Regions from separate parts of the Cobetia sp. Dlab-2-AX genome, predicted to be linked through region 3. Evidence: predicted binding sites of a transcription regulator. Region 3 holds the regulator's gene; each other region holds the start of a gene.
The links. Region 3 encodes PhoB, which activates phosphate uptake and scavenging genes when phosphate is short. Its sites were predicted from a motif close to TGTCATANNNNTGTCANA; they were not measured.

Region 1 (7,987 bases), on a different contig from region 3:
CTGGTTAAGGCCGGGATTGCACGCAACCTGCAGGAGGCCTTCAAGCGGCACCTGGGCGCAGGCCAGAAAGGTGACGTCAAGGCGCACTGGCCGGAGATGGAAGAGGCGGTGGGCTGGGTGCGTGCCGATGGCGGCATCGCCGTGATGGCGCACCCGATGCGCTACAAGCTGACGCGCACCAAGCGTGGTGAGCTGCTGCGTGACTTCATTGCCGCCGGTGGCGAAGGCGCGGAGCTGGTCAGCGGCTTCCAGAATATCGATCGCGCGCGTGACCTGGCGCGTCAGTTCGATGAGCTGGGCCTCTACGCCTCCGTCGGCAGTGACTTCCACTTCCCCGGCGGCCCGCTGGCCCCCGGCAGCATGAGCCCGCCGCCCCGCACCAAGGTGCCGCCCGTGTGGTGTCATCCACGCATCGCGCCCTTTTTTGCGGCCGATGCTGCCTCCATGTGATATCAAGAGATCATCGTGACGCCAGATCGCCTGCCGGGTTGGCGCCCAGACGCAAGGAGCACCGCATGGGACAGTTCTTCCAGATTCATCCCGAAAATCCCCAGAAACGCCTCATCGATCAGGCCGTCGCCATCATCCAGCAGGGTGGCGTGATTGCCTATCCGACCGACTCCGGCTACGCGCTGGGCTGTCATCTGGGCGAGAAGAAGGCCATCGAGCGCATCAAGCGCCTGCGTCAGCTGGACGACAAGCACAACTTCACCCTGGTGTGTTCTGACCTGTCGGAAATCGGCACCTACGCCAAGGTCGACAACGCCATCTTCCGCCTGCTCAAGAGTCACACGCCGGGCGCCTACACCTTCATCCTGCAGGCGACTTCCGAAGTGCCGCGCCTTCTGCTGCACCCCAAGCGTCGCTCCATCGGCGTGCGCGTGCCGGACCACGCCATCACCCACGCCCTGCTGGAAACCCATCGCGAACCGCTGATGAGCGTGACGCTGATTCCGCCGGGCGAGGAGCTGCCGATGACGGATGCCGAAGAGATTCGCGAGCGCTTCGGACACGCGCTGGATCTGGTTATCGACGGCGGCGCCTGCAGCTTCGAGGCCACCAGTGTGGTTGACCTGCGCGAGCTGCCGCCGGTGATCGTGCGCGAAGGGCGCGGCGATATCTCGAGCTTCACGGAGTGATCGCGACAGCGTAGTGCTTCACGGCGCTGACATCGCTTATCCATGACAACGCCCCCGGACCTTGCGGTCGCGGGGGCGTTGTCATTTCTGAGGCGTTGTCATTTCCGAGCAATTGTCGTGTGCTGAGCGACTCTCGGCTTCGTCAGCTGCGGTCGCGGTCGGAAGGCCCGCTATCGGGAGGTTCTGGCTGATCGTCCGATGGCGTCTCTGCGTCAGGCGCAGATTCGGGATCCGGCTCTGTCTCAGGTTCCGGCTCAGTCTCCGGTTCTGGTTCTGGTTCCGGCTCGCGCGGGTCGCGGGTGTCCTCGTCCAGCCAGGTGCCGCAGAACTTGCAGTACTTGGCGTTGCGATCATGGCCTTCGCGACCACAGCCCGGGCAGGCTTCGTCGCTGGTCTGCTGCATGCGCAGGCCGTTGAGAACCTCGGCCGAGAACACCCCGGTGGGCACGGCAAGGATCGAGTAGCCGAGAATCATCATCAGTGCCGAGATGAACTGCCCCAGCGGCGTGATGGGCGCGATATCGCCATAACCCACCGTCGTCAGCGTCACCACGCCCCAGTAGAGCGCCTTGGGGATGGAGGTGAAGCCGGCCTCGGGTGGCTCGATCAGATAGATCAGGGCGCCGAAGACCGTGACCAGGCTGAGCACGGTGATGAAGAACAGCAGGATCTTGCGCCGGCTGCGCGTCATGGCCTCGACCAGCATGCGGCCCTCGCCGACGAAGGCCATCAGACGCAGCACGCGGAACAGGCGCAGCACACGCAGCACGCGCACCACCAGCAAGGCCTGGGCACCCGGAATCAGCAGCGACAGCCAGGTGGGCGCGATCGACAGCAGATCGAGCACGCCGTAGAAGCCCTTGGCCCAAGTGCCGGGATGCTTCAGGCAGTAGAGGCGGACGGCGTATTCCAGCGTGAAGATGATCGTGAAGCCCCACTCCATGATGCGGAACAGCTCGCCGTATTGCGCATTCAGCGAGGGCACGCTGTCGAGCATCACCACGGCGACACTGGCGAAGATCATCAGGATCAGACCGATATCGAAGGCCTTGGCCGCCTTGGTGTCGGATTCGAAGATCCAGTGAAACAGCCGCGCGCGCAGACGGCCCGTGGCGGGCTCGTAGTCGCTGGGGTGCGAGGGTGACGCTGGGGGGCTTTGCGGCGTGCTGCCATATTCATTGGCAGGGCCCTGGCGTTCAGGCATGCAGGCTTCCTTGACGGGCGTGATGACGCCGGATGAATGTCAGGGCGTATCGGGGATGTCTCAGTGTGTGACCTTCAGTGACTGCCCGGCCGTTGTCCATCAGCCAGTGGTCTAGCGCCTGGTGGCTGGGCAGTCAGTGTCGTGCCGAGATTCAGCCGCGCAGCGTCGCGAGCAGTGACAGGCTGTGCTGGCCGAAGTCGCGAGTCGCCCAGTCCTGTGAGGCGTCGCCGTCGCTGCTTTCCAGCGCCTCGACCAGCGCCACCGCGTGGATATGGCCGGGATGCTGACAGGCGGCCAGCCGTGATGCGAGGGCCGACAGGGCGGCCAGCGCATGCGCGTGCCACTTGAGGTCGTCTTTCGCCTGTCGGTCGGCGTGGGCATCGAGTGCATCAATGGCGGCGGACAGCAGCGCGCCGGGGTCAGTGGTATCCAGCGTCTTCTCATGCCATTCGCCATCACGCAGCGCCGCGCCGCGCTTGGCCTTGCTGGCATCCGCCGGACGCAGTGCCAGGTGGCTGGCCAGCGAATCCGCCAGCTGCCAGAGCACGGCTTCTCTCACCTCTGGGGCGAGGTCTTCGCCGCCGGTCAGCTCGAGCTCGATTTCCTGGATGGTCACTTCGCGACCACTTGCCTTCACCGCGCCAAGGTCCAGCGCCATCTCGACACCGACGATGACCTGCTCGTCGCTCAGATTCTCGTCGCTGCATGTCGCCTTGACGTCGAGCTGCCAGGCATGACGCTCGAAATCGGTGCTGAAGCTGGGCGCGAGCGCACTCAGCAGCTGCTCGCGGGCGCCGTCTTCCAGCGCCTGCAAGGGCGGCAGGCCACGCAGGCCGTCGAGGTCGAGGCCGGTCTGGCCCTCGGGCAGCTCCCATTCCCATTCGCCGCGAGAATGCAGTCCGCCATGACTCTCGCCGCTGGTCTTGAGCGTCTGGCGCAGGGCCCCCGTGCTGTCGGCATTCTTACCACTCTGGCGCAGACGCAGCGCCATGCGCGCACGCTCCAGCGCATGCTCGGGGGTGTCGAAATAGGTGTTGGCCAGCCAGCGCCGCCTGGGGGTGACCGTTGCCAGCTCTGCAATGCCCGTCAGTGTCTCCAGAATGGCATCGCGATCAATGACGGGGTGAGACAGTGCCAGTTTGAGTTCGATTTCCTGCGCCATGATGGGCACTCCCTGTACGGATGAAAGAAGACGGATGCTGACGGATGATGGTGACAGCGGCGCCAGGACCGCAGAGCCTCCGGCAAGCATGGTGCATGGTGATCGAGGCTCATGCCTCTCATGCTCGCGCCTGGCCCGCGGCAAGGCAAGCACAGGAGGGGGGAGGCCATGCGGGTATCGGCTGTCGGCACAATCACATTTATATGACAGAATGATGACATTGAGGTGACAGCAATTGCCTGTCGTCACGTCCTTGGTTATATTACGAACAGTGGATAAAGCCAGCGACCACGGGTCCTGCCGCTACATGACAATCTCTCCTCTGGAATCCTTCGTGTTCCCCCGCACTGCCGCTGTTGTTACGTAAATGACAACAGCAAGGCGGTATCATGACGTTACGATGAAAGTTATGTGATCGTCACAAAGGCTTTGCTACACTCCGCGCGTCAATCCTTAACGCCGACGGCCACTATGGTAACGACCAACCCTTTCTCTTCGATGTTCGGGCGCTCGCCTTTCAAGGCGCTGCACACCCACATCATCAAGACCGACGAGTGCGCCCAGCACTTGCTGACCTTCTTCGACGCCTGCGAGCAGGGTGATTGGGAGCAGGCAGCCAGCATTCGCAAGACCATCAGTGGTCTGGAGCGTGAAGCGGACGAGTTGAAGACGCAGCTGCGCCTCAACCTGCCCAACTCGCTGTTCCTGCCGGTCTCGCGCTCCGACCTTCTCGAGCTGATCCATGTCCAGGATTCCATCGCGAATGTCACCAAGGACATCGCCGGGATCATGCTGGGTCGTCATATGCAGATACCCACCGCACTGGTGCCCGCCATGGGTGAGTATCTCAAGACTGCGGTCGAATCGGTCTGCCAGGCGCGTCGTGCGTTGGGTGAACTGGAAGACCTCGTCGAGTCCGGTTTCGGGCGCAACATGAGCGAGCTGGTCGACAAGCTGATCAACGAGCTGCATGAGCTCGAGAAGCAGTCCGACGAACAGCAGATCGCCATCCGCCAGACCCTGTTCTCGCTGGAAGCCAGTCTCCCGCCCGTCGATGTGATCTTCCTGTACAAGATCATTGATTGGGTCGGCGATGTGGCTGACCAAGCGGAAAAGGTCGGTACCCGACTGCAGATCCTGATGGCGCGCTGAGCGCCGTCAGGACGTCCTGCCATCTGTCCAAGAGTCTTCTATGTCCATCATTGCTCAATACGGCGATGTGCTCGTCATTCTTGCCTGTCTGTTCGGTTTCTTCATGGCATGGGGTGTGGGTGCGAATGACGTCGCCAATGCCATGGGAACCTCGGTAGGTTCCAAGGCGATCACCATCAAACAGGCGATCATCATCGCCGTGATCTTCGAATTCCTCGGTGCCTGGCTTGCCGGTGGTGAGGTGACTGACACCATCCGCAAGGGCATCATCGACCCGTCACTGCTGATCGAGAATCCGCAGTTCCTGGTCTACGGCATGCTGGCCTCGCTGCTGGCCGCCGGTATCTGGCTGCTGATCGCTTCCATGAAGGGCTGGCCGGTCTCGACCACCCACTCCATCGTCGGCGCCATCGTCGGCTTCTCCGCTGCGGGTCTCGGCGTGGACGCCGTCGAATGGGCCAAGGTCGGTCAGATCGCGGCCTCCTGGCTGGTCTCGCCGCTGCTGGCGGGCTCCATCGCCTTCGTGCTGTTCAAGTCCGTGCAGACGCTGATCTTCGACAACGAAGACCCGTTCGCGGCCGCCAAGCGCTACGTGCCGATGTACATGTTCCTGGTCGGCTTCATCATCTCGATGGTGACCATGGTCAAGGGCCTTAAGCATGTCGGCCTGCATCTGAGCTTCGAATCCAGCCTGCTGCTGTCCGTCGTCGTCGGTGCCATCGTGATGGGTATCGGCGTGCTGATGGAGCGCAAGGTCGCGCGTTCACGCCTCAAGGAGAAGAATCGCGCCACCGGTGACGACTTCGACTTCAGCGGTGTCGAGAAGGTCTTCGGCCTGCTGATGATGTTCACCGCCTGTGCGATGGCCTTCGCCCACGGCTCCAACGACGTGGCCAATGCGGTCGGCCCGCTGGCGGCCATCATCAGTGTCGTCGACTCCGCCGGTCAGATCGGTGCCAAGGCGAGCATGCCGTGGTGGGTCCTCGTGCTGGGTGGCGGCGGTATCGTCGTCGGCCTGGTTACCTATGGTCGTCGCGTCATCGCCACCGTCGGCACCGGCATTACCGAGTTGACGCCATCTCGCGGCTTCGCGGCCACGCTGGCCGCCGCCTCGACCGTCGTGCTGGCCTCCGGCACCGGTCTGCCGATCTCCACCACCCACACCCTGGTCGGTGCGGTGCTGGGGGTAGGTCTGGCACGCGGCATGGCAGCGCTCAACCTGCGCGTGATCGGCACCATCGTGATGTCCTGGCTGATCACTCTGCCGGCCGGCGCGATCCTGTCGATCCTGTTCTTCTTCATGTTCAAGGGCATGTTCGGCTAAGCCGGCGCATGGTTCTGAGCCTGAGCCTTGGCTCGAGCTGACGCCTTGCATGAGATGAACTGGTAAAACGTATTGGTAAAACGAGAAAGGCGACCTTCGGGTCGCCTTTCTCGTATCTGACACATGGATGTCAGGGGGCAGCGCTCGCCGTGCAGGCTGCGGCGCTGATATGATGATTCATGGGCATGCCTGACATGCCATTTTCCCTCTCTCCTGCCCGGAGCTGGCTCTTGAACACGCGTTTCCCCTTCGCGGACTGGTTTCGCAACTCCTCTCCCTATATCAATGCCCATCGTGGCCGCACCTTCGTCATTCTGATCGAGGGCGATGCCCTGTCCTCGTCACGACGAACGCAGTTGATACAGGATCTGGCGTTGCTGCATACCCTCGGCGTGAAGCTGGTGGTGGTGTTTGGGGTGCGCCCGCAGGTGGCAGAGGCGTTGCAGGCTGCCGGTATCGAGGCGGACCGCCATCAGGGCCGCTGGGTGGTGACGCGTGAGATTCTCGGCCATCTGGAGCAGCAGGTCGCCACGCTGCGTCTGCGCCTAGAGGCCAGTCTGTCCCAGGGGCTGCCCAATACGCCGCTGCATGGCGTGGAGCTCTCCGCCGTCTCCGGCAATCTGGTGATGGCCAAGCCGCTGGGCGTGCGTCATGGCATCGACTTCCAGCATGGTGGCGAGGTGCGCCGCGTGCGCAGCGAGGCGATCCAGGGGCTGCTCTCGCAGCAGGCCATCGTCGTGCTGCCGCCGCTGGGTTACTCCAGCACAGGTGAGGTGTTCGATCTGGACGCTGCCGAGGTCGCCGAACACGCCGCCGTGGCGCTGGCCGCTGACAAGCTGATCCTGCTTGGCGAAGGGGAGGGCCTGTTCGGCGAAGACGGTGAGCTGCTGCGTCAGCTCAATCCTGAAGAAGCCGCGCTGATGGCGCCGCCTCGCGATGACGACAGCGAACTGTCGCGCCACCTGGCCGCGGCCTGCGGCGCCGCACGTCGTGGCGTCGGGCGCACCCACCTGTTGAGCTGGCGCGACCGTGACGCCCTGCTGGGCGAGTTGTTCACCCGTGACGGTATCGGCACCATGATCACGCGCCAGGGCTACGAGCAGCTGCGCAAGGCGCGCCTTGAGGATGTCGGTGGCCTGCTGGCGCTGCTGGGGCCGCTGGAGCAGCGCGGCATTCTGGTGGCCCGCTCGCGGGAGCGTCTCGAACATGAGATCGACGACTATGTGGTGCTGGAGCGCGATGGCATGGTCATCGGGTGTGCGGCACTGCATCTCAGCCTCGACGCCGCCATGGGCGAGCTGGCCTGCGTAGCCGTGCATGATGACTATCGTCGCGGACAGCGCGGCGAGCAGCTGCTGGCCGAGATCGAGCAGCGCGCGCGTCGCGCCGGCGTCGAGCGTCTGTATGCGCTGACGACCCATACCGTCCACTGGTTCATCGAGCACGGTTTCGTGTCGGCCGGCCTGCAAGACCTGCCGCCCATGCGTCGCGAGGCCTACAACTCGGCGCGCAACTCCAAGGTATTGCTCAAGTCGCTCTAGTCACACCTCACTTGCCTGCCAGTGTGAATCGCCCAGAGAACACCCGCTGATGACCCCCTCGATGAGGGCAGATCAGCGGGTGTTCTTGCGTAGGTGTCGCAGTTTCCCCCCACCCCTTGCGGGATTGTCTTGCAAAAGAGACGCTTCAACATATTGATTATAAAAGGAAAAATGTAGTGTCCTATATATATGTTGGCAAATCGCGACGAATCGGCCAGTAAAACACGACTCTGTGTGCCGTCCTGGGCAACATGGGCATGCCTGTCGCCGCGATGACAATTTCAAGTCATTGTTTTGTAATGTGTTTTCGGGTTTTTGGCACGCCTTTGGCAATAGGTATCGTGAGCAAGAGATATGAGGTGCATCACCGGCCCTTTCTCTGGCCTTCCAGCGATGACGGTACTCACTGCCCTGTGCGCTCCGTGATCGCTGACAGGCCAAGCGTCTGCTCCACGCGATGTGTGA
Region 2 (7,987 bases), on a different contig from region 3:
TTCAGGTCGATGACCAAGCACTGATCAACGCCAGAATCCGTGCGAGTCAACGCCTGCGACAGGTAGTCTGGCCTCACGCACGCAAGCGCTATCGATCGTCCAAGGCCCCGCATTGCGGGGCCTTTTTCATGCCTGTCAGAAGCAGCCACTCATCCCGGTCTTGCGCTCTCCGACTGCCTGCCCCGGGCGGCTGTCCTTTTCGAGAACGAATCCGCACACCTTAGACCTTGGACGTACTGCAGGGTCGAGCAACATGGGATAGGCTGAAGACAATTCAAACAACCGTTCTAAACGCATGGCTGCTACGCTGTAGTAACACCATGCAAAGACACCATCCCTCGCCACCCGGAGATCCTGCCATGACGCAGCTCATCCTCATCCTTGTCGCCATTGCCGGTCTGTTGGCCGTCATGGCACGCGAAGCCGGGGCCCTCGCGGCCATCGGCGTTCTCGCCATCATCGGCATCGTCGGCCTGGCGGTCGACGCGCCGGTGCTGGGTTGCCTGCTGCTGATCGGCGCGGCACTGGTCGCGGTATGTGGCCTGCCGGCCCTGCGCAGCAAGTGGCTCAGCCCGCGTCTGTTCGCGATGTTCAAGAAGGTCTCCCCCAAGGTCTCGGACACCGAGAAGGTGGCGTTGGAAGCCGGCACCGTGTTCTGGGACGCCGAGCTCTTTTCCGGCAAGCCGCAGTGGAACACCCTGACCGCACAGCGCAACGACGGCATCTCCAGCGAAGAGCAGGCCTTCATCGACGATCAATGCTCTGTCGCCTGCGGCATGACCAACAGCTGGGAGATCGCGCGTGAGCGTGCCGATCTGCCCGAAGCGCTGTGGGAGTTTCTCAAGCGCGAGAAGTTCTTCGGCATGATCATTCCCAAGGAATATGGCGGCCTGGGCTTCTCGGCCAAGGCCCAGTCACTGGTACTGCAGAAACTCTCGGTCAACGAGACACTGATGGTCACCGTCGGCGTGCCCAACTCCCTCGGCCCGGGCGAGCTGCTGCTCAAGTACGGCAGCGAAGAACAGAAGAACTATTACCTGCCGCGTCTGGCCGATGGCCGCGAGATCCCGTGTTTCGGTCTGACCGGCCCGCGTGCCGGCAGTGATGCGACTTCCATCCCGGACACCGGCATCGTGTGTCGCGGCATGCATGATGGCGAGGAAGTCGTCGGTATTCGCCTGAACTTCGAGAAGCGCTGGATCACCCTGGCGCCGGTCGCCACCGTGGTCGGCCTGGCCTTCCGCATGTTCGACCCCGAGCACCTGCTGGGTGACGTGGAAGACATCGGCATCACCTGTGCCCTGATTCCGCGTGACACCGACGGCATGGACATCGGTCGTCGTCACCACCCGATCGGCGCGCCGTTCATGAATGGCCCGATCTTCGGCAAGGATGTCTTCATTCCGCTCAGCTACCTGATCGGTGGCGAGCAGATGGCCGGCCAGGGCTGGAAGATGCTGGTCGAGTGTCTGTCGGTGGGTCGCTGCATCACCCTGCCGTCCGGCTCTGCGGGCATCTCGCGCTACGCGCTGGGCTGGAGTGCCGGCTTTGCGCGCATCCGCCGTCAGTTCAATCTGCCGGTGGCCGAGATGGAAGGCGTTCAGGAGCCCCTGGCGCGCATGGCCGCGATGAACTACATCAGCCAGGCGTCCGTGCTGCACACCGCCAACATGATCGACAACGGCCACAAGCCGGCGGTGCCTTCCGCCATCCTCAAGAGTCAGCTGACCGAGATGGCTCGCTCGCTGCTGGCCGATGGCATGGATATCCACGGCGGACGCGGCGTGACGCTTGGCCCGCGCAACTACATCGGCGTGGCCTACGCTGGCACTCCGGTCTCGATCACGGTGGAAGGCGCCAACATCATGACCCGCAACCTGATGATCTTCGGTCAGGGCGCGATCCGCTGCCATCCTTACGTGCTGGAAGAGCTGGCCGCCAAGGACGCCGATGACCTGAACGCCTTCGACAAGGCCTTCTTCCGCCATGCAGGCCTGATCTTCGGCAACGCGGCACGCGCCTTCACCCAGAGCTTCGGCATCGGCGGCAAGGCCACCGGCTTCGACGCCATCGCCACGCCCTACACCAGCCACATCAACCGCTTCAGCGCCGCCTTCTCGCTGTCCGCCGATGCAGCCATGGCAAGCCTCGGCTCCAGCCTCAAGGCGCGCGAGATGCTGTCGGCACGCCTGGGCGACGTGCTCTCCAACCTCTACCTGGCGTCACTGACGCTCAAGCAGTGGCACGAATCCGAGGCCTGCGAACACGAAGAGGCGCTGTTCCACTACAGCATGCAGTGGCTGCTGCACCGCGCGGAAAAGGCACTGGATGAGCTGTTCGCCAACCTGCCCAACCGTGCGCTGGGCACTGCCCTGCGCGTGATCGCCCTGCCGCGTGGCCGTCAGTTCGCCATGCCCAGGGACAGCCTGACCCGCGAGGTCGCCCGTGCCGTTTCCACCGACACTGCACTGCGTGCCAAGCTGACCGACAACACTTGGGACGCCCAGGACGAAGGCCAGCAGGACAACGCCCTCGCCCGCTACAACGCGCTGCTCAAGGACTATCCGCGCGCCGAGCCGATCTACAAGGCGCTGGCCAAGGCCTACCACAAAGGCGAGATTCCGGCCGATGCCCTGTCACCGGAAGCACGTATCGAAGCGGCGGTCGAGGCAGGCATCCTGTCAGCAGAGGATGGCGACTTCATGCGCGTCTTCGAAGCCGAGGTGCTCGACATGCTGACCGTCGACCACTTCGAATTCGACGCCTTCGTGCGCAAGCCGATGGCGAGTGACGGCACCGCCTCCAACCCGCAGCAGGACGCCGCCTGATCACTACTGGCGACGCCCACGTGATCGACGCTCGAACTGATCACTGATCGCAGAACCACAAAGGCCCCGCTCAATGAGCGGGGCCTTTGTCTTGGCAGAGCATGCCATTCGCGTGCGTCATCTCATCCTCAGATATGACGCGCGAAGTGCTCCAGGTCACGCACGAAGGCGTTCTTGTAGGCCTCGAAGTCCTTCGGGCGCGCCTTGAAGGAGCGCTTGATGCGCTCGCGATCCAGGCGCAGCGGCGCGTCGAGGGCTGCCAGATTGCCGACACGCGCCGCCGGATTCATGCCGACCAGCTCGCGCGGCTGATCGCCTTCGGCCTCAGCCTCCAGCCAGTCGTTGATGCCGGCGCGACGCAGCACACTGACCAGTGAACTGTCGGTGATGCGTACCTGCAGGCGACCGTGATCGGCCAGCTGGGAGACCAGCGCGATGCCGTGGTCGTGACCGCGATGCACCGTCGGCGTCGCCCACAGCGCCAGATTCAGGCCACGTGCGTTCTCGTCGAGTACCAGCAGCGCGGCAGAGTGGATGCGCTCGGCATCGTCGACCAGCGCGAACAGGCGCGCCATCTCATTCTCGAACCACACCCCACGCACGCCGGCGTAACTCACCAGCGCATCCAGACCCCCTTCGCGGCCATGGACTTCGGCGCACAGCATCGCCAGACAGGCATCACGTCGGGCACCGGCACTCACTTCAACCACTTTCATCGCGTTCTCCGCCACAGGCATTTTCAGCGCGCAAGACTAGCACACTCGCTCGCCGGCCGCTTATTTCGGCCTTGAGTTACCCCCGGCGCCTCGCTTGCCAGCCCGAGCCGAGCTGGCGGCGCCACACGGCGGCTGCTCAGTCACAAGTTCAGCCTCGCTCGAATGAACATCTTCCTGTCACAAAGTTGTAAAGCGGGCGCTATAGAGTCGTCTACGCTTTTCGGACGATCATCAAAAGAACAAGAAAATGTTCACTTGATCGTCGCCATCGATCGTCAGCGGCCAGCGTCCTTCTTCTTTGTGCGGAAGCTGGCCAGGGGAACCTCTCAGGAGTTTGACCATGCGCCGCCCGACTCATCATGCAAGCACCCGCACGACTGCCACCGCGACTCGTCGCCTCGCCAGCCTCGCGCTGGCCATCGGTTTCGCCTCCGCCTCCGCCAGCGCCCTCGCCGCCACCGAGGTGGAATGGTGGCACGCCATGGGGGGCGGGCTCGGCAAGAAGGTCGACGAGATCGCGGCCGACTTCAATGCAAGCCAGGACGACTACGTCGTCAAGCCGGTCTTCAAGGGCAACTACTCCGAGACCATGACCTCCGCCATCGCCGCCTTCCGCGCCGGCAAGGGCCCGGACATCGTGCAGATCTTCGAGGTCGGCACCGCCACCATGATGAGCGCCAAGGGCGCGATCGTCCCGGTGTATCAGCTGATGGCAGACTTCGCGCCGCAGGAAGGCACCGCCTTCGACCCTAACGCCTACCTGTCTGCCGTCACCGGCTATTACACCGATACCGACGGCAAGATGCTGTCGATGCCGTTCAACTCCTCGACGCCGGTGACCTACTACAACAAGGACGTGCTGGCCGAGGCGGGCGTCGAGTCCCTCCCGCAGACCTGGCAGGAAATGGGCGCTGCGCTCAAGAAGGTCGTCGATTCCGGCGCCGCCAGCTGTGGTCTGACCACCACCTGGCCGTCCTGGGTGATGCTCGAGAACTTCTCGGCGCGCAACGACGTGCCCTTCGCCAGCCAGGCCAATGGCTTCGCCGGCACTGATACCCGCCTTGAATTCAACACGACCGCCGTGGTCGATCACATCCAGCGTCTCGATGACTGGCAGGCCGACAAGCGCTTCGTGTTCGGCGGTCGCTTCGATGATGCGGCGCCCAAGTTCTACTCCGGCGAGTGCGCGATGATGATGGGCTCTTCCGCCAGCTATGCCGGCGTCAAGGAAAGCGCCAAGGGCTTCGAGTTCGGCGTCGCACCACTGCCCTATGACAGCGACGTGATCGAAACGCCACAGAACTCCATCATCGGCGGCGCGTCGCTGTGGGTACTGTCCGGTCACAGCGATGAGGAGTACCAGGGTGTCGCCAAGTTCTTCCAGTACCTCTCAAAGCCTGAAGTGCAGGCCGACTGGCACCAGTTCACCGGCTATCTGCCGATCACCACTGCCGCGGCAGAGCTGACGCGCGAACAGGGCTTCTACGCCGAGAACCCGGGTACCGACGTCGCCATCACCCAGATGACCTCCGCGACGCCGACCGAGAACTCCAAGGGGCTGCGCCTGGGCAACATGGTGCAGATTCGTGACGTGATCAATGAAGAGCTGGAGAAGATCTTCTCCGGCAAGGAAAGCGTGCAGGACGGCCTGGACAACGCCGTCAAGCGTGGTGATTCGCTGCTCGAGAAGTTCGAACGCGCCAACGGCTGATCATCGCCACACCGGGGGCGGGCCCATGCCGGGCTCGCCCTCCCGCCATTCTCTATCGCCAGAGAGCGGAAAGCGCATCCGACATCCGGTGTCCTTTCCCTTCTCTCACGGCGTGATGGTGCAGGAACGGCCGAGACTTGCCGACTCCGTGCTACCGACGGCACCACCCAGCCCCTCCTTGCTTGCGAGACCCCTGCTGCATGGCCCATTTCAATCGACACCCCATCACGCCCTGGATACTGCTGGCCCCCCAGCTGCTGATCGTTGGCGTGTTCTTCTTCTGGCCGGCCTACCAGGCCATCGAACAGGCCTTCTATGTCGAGGATGCCTTCGGTCTCTCGCGGGAATTCACCGGCCTGAGCAACTTCGTCAGCGTGCTGAGCGAGCCTGAATACCTCACGACACTATGGACGACCACCTATTTCTCCTTTGCGGTGGCCTTCGGTGCCATGGCACTGGCGCTGGGACTGGCCGTGCTGGCGGACCGCGTACTGCGCGGCGCACATGCCTACAAGACCCTGCTGATCTGGCCCTACGCCGTGGCACCCGCCGTTGCCGGGGTGTTGTGGCTGTTCCTGTTCGACCCGACGCTGGGCATCCTGCCGGAGCTGCTGTCCGCCATCGGCATCGACTGGAACCACAAGCTCAATGGCGATCAGGCCATGTTGCTGGTGGTGCTGGCCTCGATCTGGAAGCAGATGAGCTACAACTTCGTGTTCTTCCTCGCCGGTCTCCAGGCGATTCCCAAGAGTCTGCTGGAAGCGGCCGCGATGGATCGCGCCGGCCCCTGGCGGCGCTTCTGGACCATCACCTTCCCGCTGCTCTCGCCGACCAGCTTCTTCCTGCTGGTGATGAACGTGGTCTACGCCTTCTTCGAGACCTTCGGCACCATCGATGCCACCACCCAGGGCGGCCCGGCCGGCTCGACGCGCACCCTGGTCTACAAGGTCTATGAAGATGGTTTCGTCGGGCAGGACCTGGGTTCGAGTGCTGCCCAATCCGTGCTGTTGATGGTCATCGTCGGCGTGCTGACGCTGATCCAGTTCAGATATGTCGAGAAGAAGGTGCAGTACTGATGCGCTACAACCGTCCCGGGCTTGATATCGCAAGCCATGCCCTGCTGATCGTCGGCTGCGCAGTGTTCTTCCTGCCGGTCTGGATCGCCTTCAGCGCCAGCACCCACGAGATGGGTGACCTCTATTCCAATGTCGCCCCCGTCTGGATCGGCGAGGCTGGCCTGGACAACTACCGTCATCTGCTGGCAGACCCGGTCAGCAGTCTTGGCGCCGACGTGATGACTCTGCTGTTCAACTCGATGCTGATGGCACTGGGCATCGCCATCGGCAAGATCATCATCTCGGTGCTGGCCGCCTACGCGATCGTGTTCTTCGAGTTCCGCTTCCGCAAGCTGTGCTTCTGGCTGATCTTCATCACCCTGATGCTGCCGGTGGAGGTGCGCATCCTGCCGACTTTCAAGGTAGTGGCCGACCTCAACATGCTGGACAGCTACGCCGGCCTGATCCTGCCGCTGATCGCCAGCGCCACCGCGACCTTCCTGCTGCGTCAGTTCTACCTGACCATTCCGGCGGAACTGGTCGAGGCCGCGCGCATCGATGGCGCCGGGCCGTGGCGCTTTCTCAAGGACATCCTGCTGCCGCTGTCGAAGACCAACATCGCGGCGCTGTTCGTGATCATGTTCATCTACGGCTGGAATCAGTATCTGTGGCCGCTGTTGATCACGACCGATGCCGATTACCTGACCATCGTCGTCAGCCTCAAGCGCATGCTGACCACCGGTGATGGTCTGGTGCCGTGGCAGGACGTCACCGCCACCACGCTGCTGGCCATGGGCCCACCGGTGCTGGTGATCCTGTTCATGCAGCGCTACTTCATCAAGGGCCTGGTGGACAGCGAGAAGTGATCTCGCGCTCCGACCTGCGACACCTCGCCCGCCCCTGATTCCGTTACGCCGTGATGGGCAGACTTGCCCGTCACGCCACCGCTCTGGATACACGACTCATGGCAACACTGGCGCTCAAGCAGCTCAAGAAGCAGTACCCCAATGGTTACAAGGCCCTGCATGGCATCGATCTGGCGTTCGGCGAAGGCGAATTGATCGTCATCGTCGGCCCGTCCGGCTGTGGCAAGTCGACCCTGCTGCGCACCCTGGCAGGCCTGGAAGACATCTCCGAGGGCGATCTGGAGATCAACGGCCAACGCGTCAATGACCTGGAACCCGCCGAGCGCGATATCGCGATGGTGTTCCAGAACTACGCTCTCTACCCGCACATGAGCGTGTTCGACAACATGGCCTACGGCCTCAGGAATCGGCGCACGCCCAAGGACGAGATCCAGCAGCGCGTCAGCGAGGCCGCCGAACTGCTGGGCCTGACCGCACTGCTCGACCGCCGCCCCAAGCAGCTCTCCGGCGGCCAGCGTCAACGTGTCGCCATGGGGCGCGCCATCGTGCGCAAGCCGCAGGTCTTCCTGTTCGATGAGCCACTCTCGAATCTGGACGCCAAGCTGCGCGTGCAGATGCGTCTCGAGATCCGCCGCCTGCAGAAGCGCCTCAAGGTCACTTCCATCTACGTGACCCATGATCAGACCGAAGCCATGACCCTGGCGGACCGCCTGGTGGTGATGAACGGCGGCCATGTCGAGCAGTTCGGCACGCCGATGGCGCTCTATGATCAGCCCGCCAGTCAGTTCGTCGCCGGCTTCATCGGTTCCCC
Region 3 (7,987 bases):
CGAATCCTGTCTGCGCTCCGCGGCGCTGTGGGAAGAAGTGAAGGACCGCCTGCACGACAGCGCGCTGGGGCTCTCGGGTGGCCAGCAACAGCGGTTGGTGATCGCGCGGACGTTGGCGGTCGAGCCGGAGGTGCTGCTGCTGGATGAACCGGCCTCGGCGCTGGACCCCATCTCGACGCTCAAGATCGAGGAGCTGATCCGTTCGCTGCGCTCGCGCCTGACGCTGATCATCGTCACGCACAACATGCAGCAGGCCGCGCGGGTCTCGGACGACACCGCCTTCCTGCATGAGGGCCGCCTGGTGGAATTCGCCCCGACCGACCAGCTGTTCACCAACCCGCGGCGCCGCCAGACGGAAGACTACATCACGGGGCGTTTCGGTTAGCGCGCTCATGCGCGAACGTGCACCCAGGTAGCCTTTTGGCCCTGATATTGCTGATGATGGCGGCCAGATACCGCCTTTGCGCCCCGGGTGAAACATAACTGCAATCAAGTGTCGGCATGCTGAGGGGGAGCCCGCTGTGTCAGTCAGTAGTGGGCCATACTTGTCACGTCATTCATGTCACGCCCCCTGACTCGGTGGGCGACTTTCCGGGAGAGGGAAATGGATATCACCAGCGATTCGCACGGCAAGCATATCTCAGAGCAGTTCAATCACGAGCTGGATGCACTGAAGACACACCTGCTGGCCATGGGCGGACTGGTAGAGAAGCAGCTGCAGGATGCCGTCACGGCATTGCTGGAAGGCGACAGTGAAACCGCCACGCGGGTGCGCGACAACGACAAGGCTGTCAACGACATGCAGCTCAAGATCGATGACGAGTGCACCCGGGTGCTGGCCCGCCGTCAGCCGGCGGCCTCCGACCTGCGCCTGGTGCTGGCCGTCATCCGCGCCACCTCCGATCTCGAGCGTATCGGTGATGAATCGAGCAAGATCGCACGCAACGCCATCTCGCTGGTCGAGAACGGCCAGAGCCCGCGCGGCATGGTCGAGGTGCGTCACCTCAGTCAGCACGTGCGCAGCATGGTGCGTGACTCTCTGACGGCCTTCGCGCGCTTCGATACCGACCTTGCCCTCAAGGTGCTGCGTGAAGATGCCTCGGTGGATCTGGAATATCAAAGTGCCATGCGTTCGTTGATGACCTTCATGATGGAAGACGCGCGCCAGATCACGCCGGTGCTCAACGTGATGTGGATTCTGCGTGCGCTGGAGCGTATCGGTGACCACGCCGACAACCTGGCCGAGTACGTCATCTTCCTGGTCAAGGGCGTGGATGTGCGTCATACCGATACCCACGAGCTGAAGCCGCAGGACCTGGACAAGCAGTGAGCTGACGCGTTTCCCTGTCCCTGTGTCGCCTCTTTCGCCCCGCACCTGCCCACAGACAGGTGCGGGGCGATTGCGTCGTGGGCGCGCGAACGGTGTCAGGCGGCCGACAGCTGCGCCGCGCAGGCGGGAGTGCTAGGGTGTGGCTCCGGTCAGCCCGCTGGCTGGCCGGTTCTTTTGAGATGACGAGGACGTCGCATGATTGATGCCGTATCGGCGCTGGTCCGCGGGACCCGCATGGTCTATACCCCCGGGCTGCGCCGCTTCGTATTCGTACCGCTGGCGATCAACCTGGTGCTCTACAGCATCACGCTGTGGGTATTGTTCAACCAGTTCGGTGGCTGGATCGATTACTGGATGCTCAAGGTACCGGCGTGGCTGGACTGGCTCAGCTGGTTGATCTGGCCGCTGCTGGTGGTGAGTCTGTTGCTGGTGGTGTTCTTCTCCTTCAGCCTGGTGACCAACCTGATCGCCGCGCCCTTCTACGGCATTCTGGCCGAGAAGGTCGAGCATCGCCTGGATGGCACCCTGATCGATGATGACCGTGGGCTGGTGAAGATTGGTGTCGACTCGCTGGAGCGTGAAATGGCCAAGCTGGCCTATTTCATCCCGCGCATGATCGCGCTGTTCATCATCGGCTTCATCCCGGGCCTGAACCTGCTCTCGCCGCTGTTGTGGGGGCTGTTCTCGGCCTGGAGCATGTCGATCCAGTATCTCGACTACCCGATGGACAACCATCAGGTCAGCTTCGGTGACATGAAGCAGCGCCTCAAGGCGCGCTGGTGGCCCTCACTGACCTTCGGCGCCGCGGTGTTCGTCATGACGCTGGTGCCGCTGGCCAATCTGCTGTTCATCCCGGGCGCTGTCGCCGGGGCGGTACTGATGTGGCAGAGCCACTACCGTCAGTTGCCGGCGCCGCGTCGTTAAGACAGCCTGTCGCAGAGGTGGCTTGTTGCTGAACTGGCTTGCCGCTGTACTGGCTTGTCATTGAGATAGCCGCAGCGTCGTCTGGCGGAGCAAAAGAAACGCCCCGCAGTCGCCTCCTTTCGAGGTGGCTGCGGGGCGTTCCGCGTTGGGCTGGCCTCCGACTCAGCTCATCACTGAATCAGCACATCACTGGGCTAGCGCACTGCTGGCCTGGGGAGCGCTCGCCTGACAGGCGCGCTCGTCGGGGAAGTGACAGCGGAAGCGCGCACCCTCGCCGGGGTGGCTGTCGATCTCCAGATGGCCCTGATGGCGAATCAGCACATGCTTGACGATGGCAAGCCCCAGACCGGTGCCTCCCGTGGCGGTGCTGCGGCCCTTGTCGATGCGGTAGAAACGCTCGGTCAGGCGCGGCAGGTGGACCGGGTCGATGCCGTCCCCGTCATCTTCCACCTCGACCAGCAGGCCCTGTTCATCCGCCTTCCAGCGCAGGGTGATATGGCAGTCTTCGGGAGTGTAGCGCACTGCATTGAAGACCAGATTCGAGATCGCGCTGCGCAGTTCCTGCTCCTCACCGCGCAGAGACAGGCTGGCATCGGCCTCGATGGAGAAGGTGTGACGTCCCTGGGACAGGCCTTCGGCGTCGTCGCGGATATGGCCGAGCAGGGCACCCATGTCGATGCAGCGACCATTGTCGGACAACTCGTCGGTTTCCAGGCGTGACAGGGTCAGCAGGTCTTCGACCAAGTGCTGCATGCGGTCGGTCTGGCTCTTCATCTGGCCCAGCCCACGCTGCCAGCGCGGTGGCAGGTCATCGGCGTAATCGGAGTAGGTCTCGAGATAGCCGGCCAGCACCGTCAGCGGCGTGCGCAGCTCATGGGAGACATTGGCCACGAAGTCGCGGCGCATCTCTTCCAGGCGATAGAGGCGGGTGACGTCACGCAGCATGACCAGACGCTCGTTGTCACCGAACAGGGTGATGGATATCTGCAGCGTCAGGTTGTCAGACAGCGGCGACTGCAGCGTCAGCGGCTCGCGGTAGGCCAGCCGATTGAAGTAATCGATGAAGACGGGGTCACGCAGATAGTTGGTGATGTGCTGGCCGCGGTCGTGGCTGGCCTTGAGACCGACCAGCTGCTCGGCAGCGCTGTTCCACCATTCCATGTCACCGTGGTTGTCCAGCATCACCAGGCCGTCGCGCATGGCCTCGGAGGATTCCTGGATACGGTTGAGGATGCTGCGCAGTCGCTCCTGAGTCTGGCGCTGGCCCTTCTGATAGCGGTAGAGACGATCGAGCAGGTCTCCCCACACGCCATCGCCGGGTGGTGGCTCTTCATGGGGATTGGTGATCAGCCAGGTATAGAGGCTCTTCAAGTGCTTGAGATGGACGAACAGATACAGCGAAAGGCCCAGTGCCAGGCCCCAGCCCAGATGGCCCAGCAGGCCACCGATCAGGCCGAAGCCACCGGCAAGGTAGCCGAGGCGCCATAGCTCGTTGGTCCAATAGCGCATGAATCCCTCAGGCCTGGGCGCTGAAGCGGTAACCGGTGCCGCGGACGGTCTGGATCAGATGCTGATGGCCTGTGCCCAGCGCCTTGCGCAGGCGACGGATGTGCACGTCCACGGTGCGCTCCTCGACATAGACGTTGCCGCCCCATACCTGATCGAGCAGCTGGCTGCGCGTGTAGGCACGCTCCTGATGCGTCATGAAGAACTGCAGCAGGCGATATTCGGTCGGGCCGACATCCAGCGAGTTGCCGTGGGCGGTGACGCGGTGGCTGGCCGGGTCGAGCATCAGGCCCTCGACTTCTACCGCCTCCTCGACCCCCTTGGGAGTGGTGCGACGCAGTACGGCCTTGAGACGGGCGACCAGCTCGCGCGGCGAGAAGGGCTTGGTGATGTAGTCGTCGGCGCCGGCTTCCAGGCCTTGAATCTTGTTGTCTTCCTCGCCCTTGGCGGTCAACAGGATGATCGGCAGCTCCGAGGTGGTCTCGTCACGCTTGAGACGCCGCGCGAGCTCCAGGCCACTGGTGCCCGGCATCATCCAGTCCAGCAACAGCAGATCGGGCTTTTCATCGACGACGATGGCGTGGGCGTCCTGGGCATTGTCTGCCTCCAGCACGCGGTAATCCGCCATTTCGAGGGCAACGGCGATCATCTCGCGAATCGAGGATTCATCGTCGACAATCAGTACGGTCTTGGAGCTCATCGCTAGATCCCATGCAGCAGTCGGCGCACGCGCCAGAATGACAAGTCGATGACGATTACAACCCGCTTATATGACAACGAGATGACAACTGCCAGCATGGCAGCTTGCACGCAAGCCTGCCAGCCGCCTTGGAGGCGCGGCAGGCAGGCATGAACCGTGGGCTGGGGCGCAACAGAGGGCAGGGATCGCTTTAAATTAAATAATGCGAATGTTTATGCAGGCGTCAGCTCATCGGCCAGGTCGCCAGGGCGATACCGGCGAAGATCAGCAGCCCCGTCCAATGATTGTTGAGGAACGCCTGGAAGCAGGGCGCACGCTCACGCTCACGGATCAGACGTTGCTGCCAGACGAAGGTGACGGCGGCGGCAGCCAGCCCCAGCCAGTAGAAGATGCCCAGCGCCAGGTGCAGTCCGATGCCGATCAATACCGCCAGCATGCCCAGCTGCAGAAGGCCGATCATCAGCTTGTCGGCCCGCCCGAACAGCACGGCGGTGGACTTGATGCCCACCTTGAGGTCGTCGTTGCGATCGACCATCGCATAGGCGGTGTCGTAGGCCACCGTCCACATCAGGTTGGCCGCGAACAGCCACCAGCCGTAGGTCGGCACTTCTTCCAGTGTCGCGGCGAAGGCCATCGGAATCGCCCAGCCGAAGGCGGCGCCCAGCACTACCTGAGGCAGATGATGGAAGCGCTTCATGAACGGGTAGCTGGCCGCCAGCAGCACGGCGACGATCGACAGCAGCACCGTGGTCAGGTTGGTGAAGCACACCAGCACGAAGGCGGCCGCGACCAGCCCCCCGAACAGCGTCAGTGCCTCGCGCTCCGAGATACGGCCCGAAGTCAGCGGCCGGTCTCGCGTACGCTCGACATGCTTGTCCCAATGGCGATCGGCGTAGTCGTTGATGACGCAGCCGGCGGCGCGCATCAGGTAGACCCCGGCGATGAAGATCAGCAGGGTCGTGCGCTCGGGGATGCCATCTGCCGCCAGCCACAGTGCCCACAGGGTCGGCCACATCAGTAGCCAGGTGCCGATGGGGCGGTCCAGCCGTGTCAGGGCGAGGTAGTCGGCCAGTCTGGAAGGACGCGAAGCGGCGGAAGTGGATGACGCGGTCATCGGGGCTCCTGGGCGGGTGGTAGTGGGCAAGGGAAGAGAGGGAAACGAGGCTAGTCGGCCGCACGGCTCAGGCCAGTTGCAGCGCGTGCTGGAAGGCTGGCGTGAAGCCCTCCTGCACCAGCACCTTGAAGCGACCATGCGAGAACATCGAGCGGCGCATCCACAGGCTGGTGGTGCGGGCCAGCGGCCTGGAGCTTGAAAGCACCAGCGGGGCGCGGCTGACATCGATGGCGCTGCGTATCAGGTCGGGCTGGCGAAACAGCCAATGGCCCAGCGAGCGCTCGCCCAGCGTCGAGAGGCGATGACCGTGGGCCAGGTCCAGCGCCGCCAGAGAGCGTGCGATCACCCATGGCGTATCGCCATGACAGAGCGCCACTTCGCGTCGCCAGACATGCCGGCGTGGGCCGATGCCCAGCAGGCGTGCCTCATCCAGCCGTGCGGGGCCGGTGTCCTGCAGCAGCAGGCGCACGCGCAGGCCCTGGATTGGCTGGCCATCGCGTTCATCCTGCTGCTGCATGGCGCCGGCAAGACGCTGGGTCAGCGAGTCCGTCGAGGAGAGCCACGCCCACCAGCCGGCCGGCATGACACCCTGCAGCGCGGCAGCCGGCTGCCAATGACGGCGCACCGCCGCCGAAGCAGCGGGTGCGGCGCGCGTGGGCGAAGGCCAGCGAGGCGCAGGCTGGTACGGGTTCTCGGCTGACGAATGAGGCGCCTCACAGGTGGAGGTCTGTGGCGTGAGCGCTGCGCGGTGAGGCTCGCCTGCTGGGCATCGGACCACGGTGAATTCCCTGTCAGGATGACGAAATGGCGAGTCTAGCATGGCCGGGCGGCAAGGCCTCCCGCTCAGGCATGCCTGCACTGCTGACGGGCTGGTATGCTGGGCGCATTCATCGGCGTTCATGACGGACGCTGCTGGCGCTCCTTCATCAGCGCTTCCCTCGGATCGATCTCAGGAGATGGTGCCATGCGCGACCCTCGCACCCTTGTCATCATTGGTACCGGCATGGCGGGCATTGGTCTGGCGCGCGCGCTGCGTGCGCGTGACAAGGACAGCCGGCTGATCCTCATCAGCCAGGACAGCGGCCACGATTACGCCAAGCCGATGCTGTCCACCGCCTTCGCCAAGAAGATGTCGGCCACCGACCTGTCGCGTCAGGCGCCGGTGGCGCTGGCAGACGAGCTGAATGCCGAGCTGCGTACCCATCAACGCGTCACTGCCATCGACGGTGATGCCCGCCGGCTCTGGCTGGGCGAGGAGTGTTTGGCCTATGACGAGCTGGTGCTGGCACTCGGCGCGGCGCCGCGTCGCCCCTTCCCCGTCGCCGCGGAAGTGGCCTCACGCGTGCAGAGCATCAATGACCTCGACGACTATGCGGCCTTCTGCGCGACGCTGGCGAAGGCCCGCGAGCGCGGAGAAGACGGGCATGTGGTGATTGTCGGTGCCGGATTGGTCGGCTGTGAATACGCCAATGATCTGACGGCCGCCGGCCACTGCGTCACCTTGGTCGCGCCGGAGGAAACTCCGCTGGATGGATTGCTGCCGCAAGCACTGGGGCAGCGTCTGGGCGCGGCGCTGGATGGGCTCGGTGTGACGCGTCGCCAGGGCGAGATGGTCGAGACCATCGCCGCCAGCTCAGGCGAGGAGGCCGAGCGCCAGGCCGCGCCGGTCGAGGTGCGCCTGCAGAGCGGTCGTCGCCTGACGGGCTCCGTGGTTCTGCTGGCGACCGGCCTGGCGCCGCGCATTCGTCTGGCGCAGGCCGCGGGTCTGAGTGCCGGCGGCGATGGCATCCGTGTCGACCGCCACCTGGCCACCTCACAGCCGCATATCTGGGCGCTTGGCGATTGCGCCAGTGTCGAGGGCGTCAATGCCATGTATGTCCAGCCGCTGCAGATGGCCGCGCGCACCCTGGCGGCCAACCTGTGTGGCGAGCCGAGCGTGCTCGACTGGAAGGCGTGGCCGGTGCTGGTCAAGACACCGGCCTTGCCGGTGGTGGCCTATCCGCCGCGTTCGGCCGTGGCGCGCTGGCAAATCACCGGTGAAGGCGATGATCTCGAAGCGCGTGCACTGGATATGAACGAACGCTTGATTGGATATGCGTTGACAGGCGCCGCCGTTCGCAGGAAAGTCGAGCTAGCGCGGCAGGCGCCGCCGTTGCTAGGCTAGGCGATGCCATGATCGATGGTCGTAAATCCCTTGCTGCCAGCGCGGTCAGGCACGATAGTGAATGCTCCGTCAGACATGCTGCCCGGCGGGCGTGGTCTGACAGATTGCTGCCATCGACAGGTTTGATACGGCTAAGCTTGCCGGAAGCGGATTGCGTCGCCGCCATACGCCACCGTTAGCAAGTGCAAGAACAACAATGGAAACGGCGGCTTGGCCGCCCGTGCAGAATGCCAAATCAGGAGGGCTTTT

Region 1: a site for PhoB is predicted at 3,708-3,725, ahead of NH396_RS08720 (CYTH domain-containing protein). Genes of this name have one in related genera too.
Region 2: a site for PhoB is predicted at 3,720-3,737, ahead of ugpB (sn-glycerol-3-phosphate ABC transporter substrate-binding protein UgpB). Genes of this name have one in related genera too.

What each region holds. Positions count from the first base shown of each region.
Region 1 covers NZ_JAMXRV010000004.1:177,940-185,926, forward strand. The annotation lists gene NH396_RS08705 (PHP domain-containing protein) at 1-450, shown strand, start outside; gene NH396_RS08710 (L-threonylcarbamoyladenylate synthase) at 516-1,139, shown strand; gene NH396_RS08715 (ion transporter) at 1,282-2,343, opposite strand; gene NH396_RS08720 (CYTH domain-containing protein) at 2,495-3,505, opposite strand; gene NH396_RS08725 (TIGR00153 family protein) at 3,977-4,657, shown strand; gene NH396_RS08730 (inorganic phosphate transporter) at 4,698-5,981, shown strand; gene argA (amino-acid N-acetyltransferase) at 6,212-7,522, shown strand.
Region 2 covers NZ_JAMXRV010000003.1:55,931-63,917, reverse strand. The annotation lists gene NH396_RS05925 (acyl-CoA dehydrogenase) at 360-2,828, shown strand; gene NH396_RS05920 (hypothetical protein) at 2,957-3,544, opposite strand; gene ugpB (sn-glycerol-3-phosphate ABC transporter substrate-binding protein UgpB) at 3,885-5,255, shown strand; gene ugpA (sn-glycerol-3-phosphate ABC transporter permease UgpA) at 5,456-6,331, shown strand; gene ugpE (sn-glycerol-3-phosphate ABC transporter permease UgpE) at 6,331-7,176, shown strand; gene NH396_RS05900 (sn-glycerol-3-phosphate import ATP-binding protein UgpC) at 7,275-7,987, shown strand, end outside.
Region 3 covers NZ_JAMXRV010000005.1:258,383-266,369, forward strand. The annotation lists gene pstB (phosphate ABC transporter ATP-binding protein PstB) at 1-385, shown strand, start outside; gene phoU (phosphate signaling complex protein PhoU) at 605-1,330, shown strand; gene cysZ (sulfate transporter CysZ) at 1,526-2,254, shown strand; gene phoR (phosphate regulon sensor histidine kinase PhoR) at 2,441-3,763, opposite strand; gene phoB (phosphate regulon transcriptional regulator PhoB) at 3,771-4,460, opposite strand; gene ubiA (4-hydroxybenzoate octaprenyltransferase) at 4,684-5,574, opposite strand; gene NH396_RS10800 (chorismate lyase) at 5,642-6,199, opposite strand; gene NH396_RS10805 (FAD-dependent oxidoreductase) at 6,539-7,738, shown strand.